3 regions of the Anaerobacillus alkaliphilus genome follow, and region 1 is predicted to be linked to each of the others. Evidence: predicted binding sites of a transcription regulator. Region 1 holds the regulator's gene; each other region holds the start of a gene.
What was found. Region 1 encodes Rex, which represses fermentation and respiration genes when NADH is low (regulators of the CRP and FNR family bind a similar motif). Its sites were predicted from a motif close to TTGTGAAATATTTCACAA; they were not measured.
Positions count from the first base shown of each region.

Region 1 (4,293 bases):
TGTAGAGACTCCTACTGTAACCTTTTCCTTCACTCTCCGCTCGGTTCGGGCACGTTAGGGCTTCTTGCGTTACCTTTTCTTTCACTCTCTGCTCGGTTTGGGCACGATAGCACTTCTTGCGTTACCTTTTCTTTCACTCTCTGCTCGGTTTGGGCACGATAGCACTTCTTGCGTTTCCTTTTCTTTCACTCCCCACTCCGTTTGGGCACGATAGCACCTCTTGCGTTTCCTTTTCTTTCACTCCCCGCTCGGTTTGGGCACGATAGCGCCTCTTACGTTACCTTTTCTTTCACTCTCCAATCGGTTTGGGCACGTTAGCGCCTCTTACGTTACCTTTTCTTTCACTCTCCACTTCGTTTGGGCACGTTAGCGCCTCTTACGTTACCTTTTCTTTCACTCTCCACTTCGTTTGGGCACGTTAGCGCTTCTTGCGTTTCCTTTTCTTTCACTCTCCACTTCGTTTGGGCACGTTAGCGCTTCTTGCGTTTCCTTTTCTTTCACTCTCCGCTCGGTTTGGGCACGATAGCACCTCTTGCGTTTCCTTTTCCTTCACTCCCCACTCCGTTTGGGCACGTTAGCACCTCTTGCGTTTCCTTTTCTTTCACTCCCCACTCCGTTTGGGCACGTTAGCACCTCTTGCGTTTCCTTTTCTCTCACTCTCCGCTCAGTTCGGGCACGTTAGCACCTCTTGCGTTTCCTTTTCTTTGACTCCCCACTCAGTTTGGGCACGTTAGCACTTCTTACGGTTCCTTTTCTCTCACCCTCCGCTCGGTTTGGGCACGTTAGCGCTTCTTGCATTACCTTTTCTTTCACTCTCCGCTCGGTTCGGGCACGATCGAGCCTCTTGCGTTACCTTTTCTTTGACTCTCCACTTCGTTTGGGCACGATAGTACCTCTTGCGTTACCTTTTCTTTGACTCTCCACTTCGTTTGGGCACGTTAGCGCTTCTTGCGTTACCTTTTCTTTCACTCTCCGCTCGGTTTGGGCACGATAGCACCTCTTGCGTTACCTTTTCCTTCACTCCCCACTCCGTTTGGGCACGTTAGCACCTCTTGCGTTACCTTTTCTTTCACTCCCCACTCCGTTTGGGCACGTTAGCACCTCTTGCGTTACCTTTTCTTTGACTCCCCACTCGGTTCGGGCACGTTAGCACCTCTTGCGTTACCTTTTCTTTCACTCTCCACTCGGTTCGGGCACGATAGAACACCTTGCGTTACCTTTTCTTTCACTCTCCGCTCGGTTTGGGAACGATAGAATACCTTGCGTTACCTTAACATGGTTTCCCACTTAGATTAACAAGACTAACCAGAAACAAAAAAGGCTACCACTTTAGTGATAACCTTTCAACTTTAAATTGGATAATGCTTCAAGAAGTAAATTAACGATTGAAGTTCTACCGATAAATCGATGTGATGAACTCGTACGTTTTTTGGAACCGATAAACGTGCAGGAGTAAAGTTTAAGATACCTTTAATACCGCAAGCTACCAAGCGATCTGCAACTTTTTGTGCTACAGAAGAAGGTACGGTTAGAATTGCAACTGAAACGTTTGGATCCAGGATCTTTTCCAAATCATCTAAATGATATATTGGAACGTTACCAATCTCTGTTCCTACTTTGTTAACATCAACATCAAAGGCCATATCTATTTTTGTACTATTATTTTTTGAAAAGTTATAATGCAAAAATGCTGTCCCTAAATTCCCGACACCTATTAAGGTTACATTTGTAACCTCGTCTTGGTCTAATGTTTTTCTAAAAAAAGTTAGTAGATAATTAACGTTATATCCATAACCTTTCTTACCTAAAGCTCCAAAATAAGAAAAGTCACGTCGAATTGTTGCAGAATCGACTTTTACCGCTTCACTTAATTCCGAAGACGATACTCGTTGTTTCCCAGATGCTTGTAAATTTTCTAAAAATCGATAATACAAAGGTAATCGTTTTGCAGTCGCTTGAGGAATTTTCGTTTGATCGATATTCATTTTCTGCCTCCAACCTGTACCTTTTAACTGGATAAAGGGCAAACAAAATCTAGGGTAGTAATTATACCCCCTGTTTTCTATAGCCACACCTTATTCTTGTTTATCAATTCACATATGCTACCGACAATCCCCTGGTTTCTCCCTTTAGTTGGTACAAATTTTTTTTAGTTTATTATTCTATTTCTGTTTCTCTTTTAAAATCTCCACTTTTTCCGCCTGTTTTTTCCATTAAGTATGTAGGTCCAATAACCATCCCTTTATCTACAGCTTTACACATATCATAAACTGTCAGGGCTACCGCAGAGGCTGCCGTTAGTGCTTCCATCTCTACTCCGGTACTTCCTTTAGTTTTTACTTTTACGTAAATGTTAAGTTTATAGTTATCTTCATTTGTATGCCAATCAAACGTTACATCAACACCTGTTAATGCTAGTGGATGACACATCGGTATCCAATCTGCTGTTTTCTTGGCTGCCATAACGCCTGCCACTTGTGCAACAGCTAGTACATCGCCTTTTCCTATGGAGCCTTGACGAATTTTCTCGTATATTTCTTTCCCTACTTCGACACTAGTCTTAGCTAATGCTGTTCGTATTGTCTCATTTTTTTCTGAGATATCTACCATTTTTGCGCGACCTTGTTCATTAAAATGAGTAAATTCTGACATACTAAATGTCCCCTTTCAAACCGTCACAAGTATATTGTACACCATTTTGTCAAATTTGTAATCGTTTCATTTTTTGTAACACAAATGAAATATCTAATTTTAAATTCAATTGGTATTGCTGAAAGTATTATTTGCTTGTCCATAATTAATTACGGTACACTAACGGTATATTATAATGGAATAAACGTTAGATTGCTACTTATGTTAGGATGATGAATTTATGATACTTTTACAGTGTGTCCAATTAACAAAAACATTTGGTGTGGAACCAATATTATCGAATATAAAATTAGAAGTTCATTCACAAGATCGTGTTGCGATCGTTGGTAGAAACGGTGCTGGTAAATCTACTCTTTTAAAAATTATTGCCGGAAAACTATCTTACAATTCTGGTGACATTATTATTCCTAAAGATGTAACGATAGGCTATTTAGCTCAAGATACTGGTTTAGAATCGAGTCGTTCTATCTGGGACGAGATGTTAACCGTATTTGCTCCTCTCATCCAAATGGAAAAAGAGTTGCGAAACTTGGAAGCCAAAATGTCAGATCCTGAATGTATTAGCGACGAAAAAGTATATGAAAAACTTTTAAAAGATTATGATCTACTTTCTGAGAGCTTTAAAGAAAGAGGCGGTTATAAATATGAAGCTGATATTCGCGGTATACTATCGGGTTTACACTTTTCTGATAAAGACTATAGCACCGAAGTTTCAACATTAAGTGGTGGCCAAAAAACTCGCCTAGCATTAGGTAAACTATTACTAACCCGCCCTGATCTACTTATTTTGGACGAGCCGACAAACCACCTAGACTTAGAAACTCTTGCCTGGTTAGAACAATATCTTCTTCACTATGATGGCGCTATTTTAATTGTTTCCCATGACCGTTACTTCCTTGACAAGGTTGCCAATGTTGTCTATGAAATATCCAGAACAAAAGCAACGAAATTTGTTGGTAACTACAGCCATTACTTGGATGAAAAAGCAAAGCGCTATGAAATTGAAATGAAGCAGTACGAAAAGCAACAAGATGAAATTGATAAGCTGAGAACATTTGTTGAAAAGAATATTGCCCGAGCATCTACCACGAAACGAGCACAAAGTCGTCGGAAACAACTAGAACGAATGGATGTATTAGATCGCCCTCAAGGAGATGAAAAGTCTGCTCGCTTTTCATTTGAGATTAAAAAGCAAACTGGTAATGATGTATTAAGAATTGATCAACTTTCCGGAGGCTACCCAAATAGTAAGCCTTTATTTGAAAAGCTTACCTTGGCAGTCAATCGATCAGAAAGTATTGCATTACTTGGACCAAATGGTATCGGAAAATCTACTCTATTAAAAATCATTACCGAGCAATTAAGTCCTGTAGCAGGAACAATAAAGTACGGTAGTAATGTCACAATTGGTTACTATGACCAGGAACAAGCAAAGCTGAATTCTAATAAACAGGTATTATATGAACTTTGGGATGATTATCCTCTTACACCCGAAAAAGAAATTCGAACGATCTTAGGTAACTTCCTATTTAGTGGTGACGATGTGCTCAAAAGCGTTTCTGATTTAAGTGGCGGAGAAAAAGCTCGCGTGGCACTAGCAAAATTAATGATGCAAAAAGCTAATTTTTTAATTTTGGACGA
Region 1 is NZ_QOUX01000033.1:13,983-18,275, reverse strand. Features, by position in the region: gene DS745_RS10290 (redox-sensing transcriptional repressor Rex) at 1,350-1,985, opposite strand; gene moaC (cyclic pyranopterin monophosphate synthase MoaC) at 2,158-2,652, opposite strand; gene DS745_RS10280 (ABC-F family ATP-binding cassette domain-containing protein) at 2,873-4,293, shown strand, end outside.

Region 2 (4,293 bases), on a different contig from region 1:
CCAAAAGATGGCACAAGTGTTTAATGAATTATAATTATATTCTTTATAAGGATTGCCTTAATCCTGAAATGAAAGAGCGTTTTTTTGAAAGGGCTTTTTTTCACAAGGAGAAGTCAAGTTATTAATACAGAAAAAGACTGTCGCTTCAGAAACTAGCGACAGTCTTTTTCTGTATTTTAGATCGAATTTTCTGGCATTTAAATTCCCAGTTAATAATCGCAACCAACATTTAACAGTTGATAAGTCATCTAGTATATATAAAAATATAGTAAGGAGGTGTTTTTGGTGGGTAAATTTGTAACTTTTGGGTCATTATTGTTGTTCATAATGATAGGTTTTCAAACACAAACGGCATCAGCAAACACAATTCAAGTATTTGTAGATGGTAAGAAAATTCATTTTTCAGATATGATGCCAATCATTGAAAATGGTAGAGTGTTAGTTCCCCTACGTGCGGTTCAGGAAGGATTTGGTTCAAATATTAACTGGGACCAACAAACGAGAATGATTACTAGTGTTAAAGATAAAGGATCTCAACAAACTAAGTTGATCTATCAAATTGATTCTCCATATGTGCTTCAACATTATCAAAATGGAAATCAGCAACAGCAGATGGTTGAAAAAATTGATGTGCCAGCAAAACTAGTACAAAACAGGACGATGGTCCCACTTCGTTCAACAACAGAGTCAATGGGTTACTCCGTTCAATGGTCTCAAAAGGATTGGACTGTAACCATAAAATCAAATCCTTCAATAAAACCTATAGCAGGCGATTTGCAGTATCCAGTTTCTGGTGAGTCTGAAAAATTAGTAGAGATGGAGTTTGATATTTTCTTCTTAACGAATGCAGAAAGAGTAAAACATGGAGTTAAGCCTCTAATCCTAGATTTAGAAGTAAATCAAGTAGCTAGGAAAAAATCACAGGATATGCATGATCAACGTTATTTTGCCCATCGTTCACCTGTATATGGTTCACCATTTGATATGTTAACTCATTTTGGTATTACTTATCGAAGTGCTGGAGAAAACATCGCAGCTGGATATCAAAGTGCCCAAGCTGTTGTCACAGGCTGGATGAACAGTGAAGGTCATCGGAAGAACATTCTTAACTCCCGATTTGAGCGAATTGGAGTCGGTTATTATTATGGTGCTAACGAATACCGATCATACTATACACAGATGTTTTTAACGAAATAAGTAATGGAAAACGGTCCTTTTGGGACCGTTTTTAAGTGAAATCACTCGAAAATATGGTTTACAGTCTAAACTCGGTGATTTATAGTCAGAAAATCAAATTTACAGTCCAAACAGACTATTTTACAGTCCAAATCAAATGTTTTATGAGCGAAGAAGCAAATTATACTTGGGTAGGTATTCTCGCGGAAAGGGATATTTGACAGGTCTAATCAACCTTAATCTATTGAGAGATGACAATTTTACGGAATTAAAAGTGAGCTGATATCATTAATTCGGGCTTAGTCAAAACCACTTCACACTTTGTTCACTGTTTCACAATACAATGTTCACATGTGGGACGGTCGCGACGACCTTGAGCATTATATACTATGAGTGAAGATAGTTAGTGATCACAAACACACTGATCGAAACAAGAAACACGCACCATCTCGATCGCTCACTATCTCAAATCAAAACGATGAGGAGATGATCGATTATGGTCATGAATTTTTTAAGAAACAATAAAGTAGCAGCAGGGATTTTAACTTTCTTACGTGTATACCTTGGATGGAAATGGTTAACTGGGGGCTGGGGCAAAATTACTGGCGAACCGTTCAGTGCAGCAGGTTATTTAAATAACGCAGTGGCAAATCCAGTTGTCAGTCACGGCGAAGTAGTTTACCCAAATTACGTAGCATTCTTAGAAAAGTTTGCTATTCCGGGTGCAGATGTCTTTAGCTTTATGGTTGCCTGGGGTGAGTTATTAGTAGGACTTGGATTAATTCTTGGAGTATTAACAACTTATGCAGCATTTTTCGGCGTAGTGATGAATTTTAGCTTCATGTTCGCAGGAACTATTTCAACTAATCCTTGGATGATTTTAATTGCCTTCTTCATTCTAGCTGCTGGTTACAATGCAGGTCGCATCGGTGGAGATCGTTGGGTAATGCCTTATCTAAAAGGTTTGATTTTCAAAAATAATACTCCTAATAAGATAGCAGCGTAATGTCGTTGCTTTGAGGGCACGAGTCGATTTAGTGAACTCGTGCCTTTCGTGTAAGTTGCTCCTATAAAAATTGAGTTTGGAGGAGAGGTTATGGTTGAAAATCAAACTACAGAAGACAAAATCCTATCAGCAGCGATTGATCTAATGGAACAAAAGGGCTATAAGGCAGTAACGATTAAGGAAATTGCTCAAGTAGCCGGTTTTAGTGAAATGACTTTATTTCGAAGATTTGGCTCGAAAAAAGCGATTTTAGATGCTGCGGTTGAGAAGTACTCGTACAATTATTGTATGAAACAGATTTTTGAGGAACAGATCACTTACGATATTGAACATGACTTAGCATTGATTGCTAGAACCTATCAAAAATATATGAACCGAAACAGAAAGATTGTGATGCTTGCATTTCAAGAGCGACATTTCCACCCGGAAATTGGTCAGAAAACTGCTGAAAATCCAAGACAATTAAAAGAGTATTTGCTGCGGTATTTAACAGAAATGAAGGAGCGGGGAAAAATAAATGGTACGAACCTAGAAGCTACGGCGATGACATTTCTCTGGATGAACCTTGGCTTTTTCATGGCACAATTTGTAGCGGGCAATGAAGTCTCGCCTGTTGGATTAGATGAGTTTATTGAAAGTAGTGTAAAACTATTTGTATCATAGAAGAAGGTGCAAGATTTGCAGGTGAACTGCAGGGTCTTGCACCTTTTACTATATTTAGGAAATGAAAAATAAGTCGATCTATGAGACAATTAGTAAATTAACCGTCTGAAAATAGGAGTTAGTATCGTATAGATAGGTGTTTTAGAGGTAGGTGTGAATTTTGTATTGTCATAAATGTGGAGCAAGTATACATAAAGAAAGTCGGTACTGTTCGAACTGTGGAGTTAAACTGGGTGGGAATCGCGTGTCAAAACGATTTTGGCTCGTGCCAACTATGACCCTTTTTACTGCTATTGTGGTACTTGGAAGTTTCTTTTTCTATGAGTCGACGGTTAATAGTGAAGTTGAGCAGTTGGTTAGGGAAGGGGAAGCTCTGGCACTTGAAGGAGAGCTCGAGCAAGCAAAAGCAACATTTGAAGAAGTGCTCGTGAAGCGACCTAATCATACTGCAGCGGCTTTTAACTTAGAAGTTGTTGAACGCGGTTTAGAGTATATGGCTCTGTTAAACGGAGAGGATCTTGATAAATTAGAGTATGAATTAGCACAGGAAGAAGGCCCTTTTTTTGAAATGATCAAAGAGCAATACCGGCTAGTCGTTGCAACACTATCCATTCAATCCGAAGCGCAAACGATGGAGGATTTGGTTGAGTTATATGAGAAGACCTGGGAGTCAAGTAACGAAGAAACGATTCAACTTGTCGAGGTTATTAAAGAGAAGATTGTTGATCTAGCTATCGTTCAGGGGCTTGGGTTTTTAGAGAAAAATCAGTTTACGGAAGCTGAAGTGGAATTTAATTTAGGGTTGACCTATGATCCAAAAAACTCAGAGCTATTAAACTATTTGGAAAAAGTGAAGACGGCACGGATTGATTTTGAAGAAGAAGAGCAAAACCGTATAGAGAGGGCAATGTCTCGAGCGGCAGAAGAAGACAATTTTAACTGGACAGAAGCAGGTAAGCCGTTAGGAATTTATTTTTCCTATGATGAAGAGAAGTTAGTTGTTTCGGGAGAAGTTAAAAATGTGGGGACGCGGCCGATAAGCGAGATTGACATTCACTATAAAGTTCTCGGCGAAGACGGTAGGGAGCTGACCATGAGTTTCACGAACGTCACGCCCTTTGTACTTATGCCTAATGAGAGGGGTAGGTTTGAGGAGACTCTAGTAATCTCTGAAATGGTCGGGGCTGTTGAAATTGTTGATTGTTTTTGGACGGTGGAATAGGGAGGCGTACGTATGAATAAGCACTGGAGTATAGTACTGACGTTGCTGATTGTAGTTGGTGCTGCGATCACGTGTTGGTATCTCGACAAGAATTTTAGCATCTACTCAGGTGATGGGTTATCAACGCTAGCACCAGTGAAAGAAAAAGAAGCAGTTGAAGTAGCTGGAGAAATGATTACTGAGAATAGCGTTGATATAAAAGAAATCATCAGGCTAAACCAGCCAA
Region 2 is NZ_QOUX01000032.1:26,781-31,073, forward strand. Features, by position in the region: gene DS745_RS25135 (stalk domain-containing protein) at 286-1,197, shown strand; gene DS745_RS09165 (DoxX family membrane protein) at 1,673-2,182, shown strand; gene DS745_RS09170 (TetR/AcrR family transcriptional regulator) at 2,273-2,845, shown strand; gene DS745_RS09175 (FxLYD domain-containing protein) at 3,090-4,067, shown strand; gene DS745_RS09180 (S1C family serine protease) at 4,080-4,293, shown strand, end outside.
Region 2: a site for Rex is predicted at 1,498-1,515, ahead of DS745_RS09165 (DoxX family membrane protein). Genes of this name have one in related genera too.

Region 3 (4,293 bases), on a different contig from region 1:
ATTCGATTGAATGTTAAATCTATAACATGACTAAGTGCTTTTTGTAGCCATACAGGCTCAATATTTGCATCTGTTGTAATAAAAGCAAGCATTGTCGCCATATTCGGATGGATCATTCCTGACCCTTTTGCAGCACCGCCAAATGTAATAGTCTTGCCATTAATCGTTGTTTGGAAGCATGCTCTTTTGTTAATTGTATCTGTTGTTAAAATCGCTTCATTAAATCGCTCAGCTGCATCAAATTTCACTTGAGTTAATGCCTTTATTTTCTTGATCCCATTAACAATTTTTTCAATTTGAAGAAATTCTCCAATAACACCGGTTGAAGAGACTGCAACGTAACGTTCAGGAATATCAAAAACCTCCGCAGTTGCTTGCCTCATTGTAAAGGCATCTTCAACTCCTTTAGTGCCTGTGCATGCATTTGCATTACCACTATTAACGATGATTGCTTGAAGTTTGCCTTCCTTTGAAATACTATCTTTTGTTACTTTAATGGGTGCTGCTTGCACCTTATTCAATGTATAAACGGCAGCACTACTTGCCGGAACTTCACAATAAATCACACCTAAATCTAAACGATACCTTTTTACACCTGTATGAATTCCTGCAGCACAAAATCCTTTAGGAGTAACAATACTCCCTGCTTCAACAGGAGTAATTGAATTATTTTTTATCACTGTATCCAACCTCTTCACCTCATTATTTTTTTGCCTATGGAAAAATTGGCGCCCCGAGTAGACCCGTTCCTTCATCAATTCCGTGCATAACGTTTAAGTTTTGAACTGCCTGACCAGCAGCCCCTTTCATTAAATTATCGATGACAGAAACAATTGTTATCCAGCCAGTTCGTTCATCAAAAGTAATTCCAATATCACAGAAATTCGACCCATACACTTCTTTTGTTGCTGGGTATTCTCCTTCTTTCCGTACTCGTACGAAACGATCATTTTCATAGTACTGCTGATATAAATTTCGAAGCAATTTCTCACTTACGGAAGCGAGGGGTTGACAATAGATTGTTGACATAATCCCTCGTGTCATTGGTACTAAGTGAGTATTGAACTTAATTGGCCCTAATTGATTATTGGCAGTTTTTAAAGCCACCTCTATTTCAGGAATATGTTGATGCTCATTGACTTTATAAATCTTAAAGTTTTCATTCACTTCACAGTAACTCGTTCCTAGACTTGCTTTCCGACCTGCACCTGACACCCCTGATTTGGCATCAATGATTACTGAGTTTGCCTCAACAGCAATATTTTTTAAAAGTGGATAAAGGCCAAGTATTGTTGCTGTAGGATAGCAGCCTGGATTTGCTATTAAACTAGCATTCTTTACTTTTTCTCGATTAAGTTCAGTTAAACCATAAACGGCTTTCTCAAGTACTTCGTTTGCTGCTGACGTTTTCTTATACCACTTTTCATATACATTTGGATCTTTAAAGCGTAAATCTCCAGATAAATCAATAACCTTCACACCATTCTCTATAAAGGCAGGTGTAATTTCCGTTGAAATTCCTGAAGGTGTTGCCATGAAGACAACGTCTGCATTTTTAGATATTTGCTCTATATTAATCGATTGTAGTGATTGATTTGTAATATTCGTCAATTGTGGATAGCTTTCAGAAATGGCCACTCCAGATTGGGAAGAAGAGTGGAGTGTGAATTCTTCAACATATTTATGTTGGTGTAGAAGCCTAATTAACTCTGCCCCTCCATAACCAGTAGCCCCAATAATAGCTGCTTTCATATTTTCTCCTCATTTCCCTTGTTATTTCATGTAACAATCTTATGATGTTTTTTATTATATGTGTGAATAAAAATAAAATCAACTGTATTTTTATTTTTTTCTCAATTTTTAATAACAACTAAACACTACTAATAGTAAAGGTTAACAAAAATGAGACTTCACCTTTCTTTATTTTTATACATTTACACTGATTTTAAAAATAATAAAAAAGAGCTATGTGATAATCGTTATCATTTGTGATAACTGTCACTTACTATCCTTAAAAATAACTCTATAATGAAGGAAATAACATCAATATAAGGAGATGAATTTGCAATGAATGGAAAAATAGTAGTATTAGATGTACGTGAAGACTTAAAAAACAAGCTTGAACCATTTCAAAAAATTATGACAACGGTTAAAACTTTAGAAAAAAGTGATATCTTTGTCCTTCACTCGACGATTAAACCTACACCTCTTATGACACTACTTAAAACGAGAGGGTATGAAAATCTTGTTGAGAAAAGAGCTGATGATCATTTTATTACAACTTTTAAAAAGAAAAAACGTAGCTTACTATTTTGGAAGAATAAACACGAAAACATAGATAGACCCAATTGTCCACAGCAAGATATACCATCAGTTGGACAAGATGACACAAACAGCTATTATTTGGATAACCGAGGACTTGAACCGCCACAACCAATGGTCCGCACTTTAGCGAGGCTAACATCTATGAAAAATGGTGAGGTGTTAACAATTCGAAATGATCGTCTACCTGCATTTCTAATTGAGGAATTAAACCAACTAGGCTATGAGTATAAGCCAATAGAAATGGAAGATGGATCGGTAGAGGTTGTAATTACGAAAAATGGAGGTTAGTGATGAATATAACCACTGGAACTCTAGTTGGGAAAGACCAAACGAAGTCAAACTTTTACCTACCATTCTCGTTCATCATTACCTCCTTTCTTTCCTTATTTGTATTTTCAATATTTTTGATTGTTGGTGGTCCCCTTTTTGAAGGTGCTACGATTAGGTCAGCAGTAGGAATTGGTGCTGTTCATTTATTCATTTTAGGTTTTGCAACAACTCTTGCCATGGGTGCAGTTTATCAACTAGTCCCGGTTGTGACAAACGAAACACTTTATAGCATTCGTCTTGGAGTTTTACACTATTTTTTATTTACGACAGGTTCAATTGGTATCTTAATTGGTTTCTTTCAGTTTCATCCACTTATCATTATTGGTTCTTCAATTCTAGCTGTTACTGGTGTTGTGATCTTTCTTGCTAATATTTTTCTAACGATAAAAAAAGCGAATGCATTTACTAGTATTTTGTTTGCAACGATTAGCTCGTTTGTCTATTTACTTTTAACTGTCGTCAGTGGACTATTAATGGGGGTCAATTTCGCATTTAGTCTATTCCTAACACACCACTCAAGCTTATTAGCAACTCATATTTGGTTTGGTTTTGTCGGGTGGTTCTTGTTTCTAATTGTCGGTTTTAGCTTTAAGATGCTCCCAATGTTTTATTTAGCTCACGGGTACCCGATTAAATTGCAAAAATGGATATTAATAGTTTTACACCTAAGTCTAGTAGTCATTACCGTAAACTTTTTTCTCCAGCTAGGTTTTGTTGTACTCATATGTGGACTAGGTCTTTTCTTAATAGCACTTGGTTTGTATCGATTTCACATTTACCAAATTCAACAAAAAAAGTTTAAAAGAAATCCAGGGAAAGGAATTACATTAACGGTTTATGCGTTAGATGCATTTATTTTATTTGTCGTTATTTCAATAGGAGCACTGTTTTTCAAACCAAGCTTGTTTCAGTCATTATCATTTTTAACTGCCATAAGTGTTCTTTATTTATTTGGGTGGGTTGGAGTAACAATCCTAGGTTATTTATCTAAGATTGTTCCGTTTTTGTGGTGGACATTCTGCTTTGGTGAGCGGGTAGGCAAGGAAGATGTACCTTCCTTGCATCAGATGATTGATGAACAAATCATTTTTTACAGACTTTTATTTCTAAGTATTATGGTTATTCTTTTAGCGAGCAGCATTTACTTTCAACTACCTATGCTAGCTTTCATATCTCAAGTTTGTCTTGGACTATGTATCATTTTTTACTTCGCACACATTTTAAAGGTCTTCACGTATTCTTAAGGATAAGGAGTGATATCATTGGATTATTTAGTAACAAAAGAGGAAGTGACAAAAGCGCTAAGAAAGGTTATAGACCCTGAACTTGGTGTTGATGTCGTTGGTCTTGGTCTAATTTATGAAGTTACCATCCAAAATGAAGGCCTTGTATTGATTACAATGACATTAACAACCCCTGGTTGCCCTTTACATGACACATTGGTGAATGGTGTTAAATCAGCAGTCCAATCTTTACCTACAGTAGAAAAAGTTGATGTAAATTTAGTTTGGGAACCTGAATGGAGCCCAGAGAAAATGAGTCCAGAAATTCGGAAATTATTCTTTTGAGTATGAAGAAAGCTGCCCTATGGCAGCTTTTTTAGCCTCCACTTACTGGAGGAATAAAGGCAACAATATC
Region 3 is NZ_QOUX01000046.1:607,024-611,316, forward strand. Features, by position in the region: gene argJ (bifunctional ornithine acetyltransferase/N-acetylglutamate synthase) at 1-689, opposite strand, end outside; gene argC (N-acetyl-gamma-glutamyl-phosphate reductase) at 715-1,752, opposite strand; gene DS745_RS18200 (DUF2249 domain-containing protein) at 2,068-2,613, shown strand; gene DS745_RS18205 (hypothetical protein) at 2,616-3,899, shown strand; gene DS745_RS18210 (metal-sulfur cluster assembly factor) at 3,918-4,223, shown strand; gene moaD (molybdopterin converting factor subunit 1) at 4,255-4,293, opposite strand, start outside.
Region 3: a site for Rex is predicted at 1,987-2,004, ahead of DS745_RS18200 (DUF2249 domain-containing protein). Genes of this name have one in related genera too.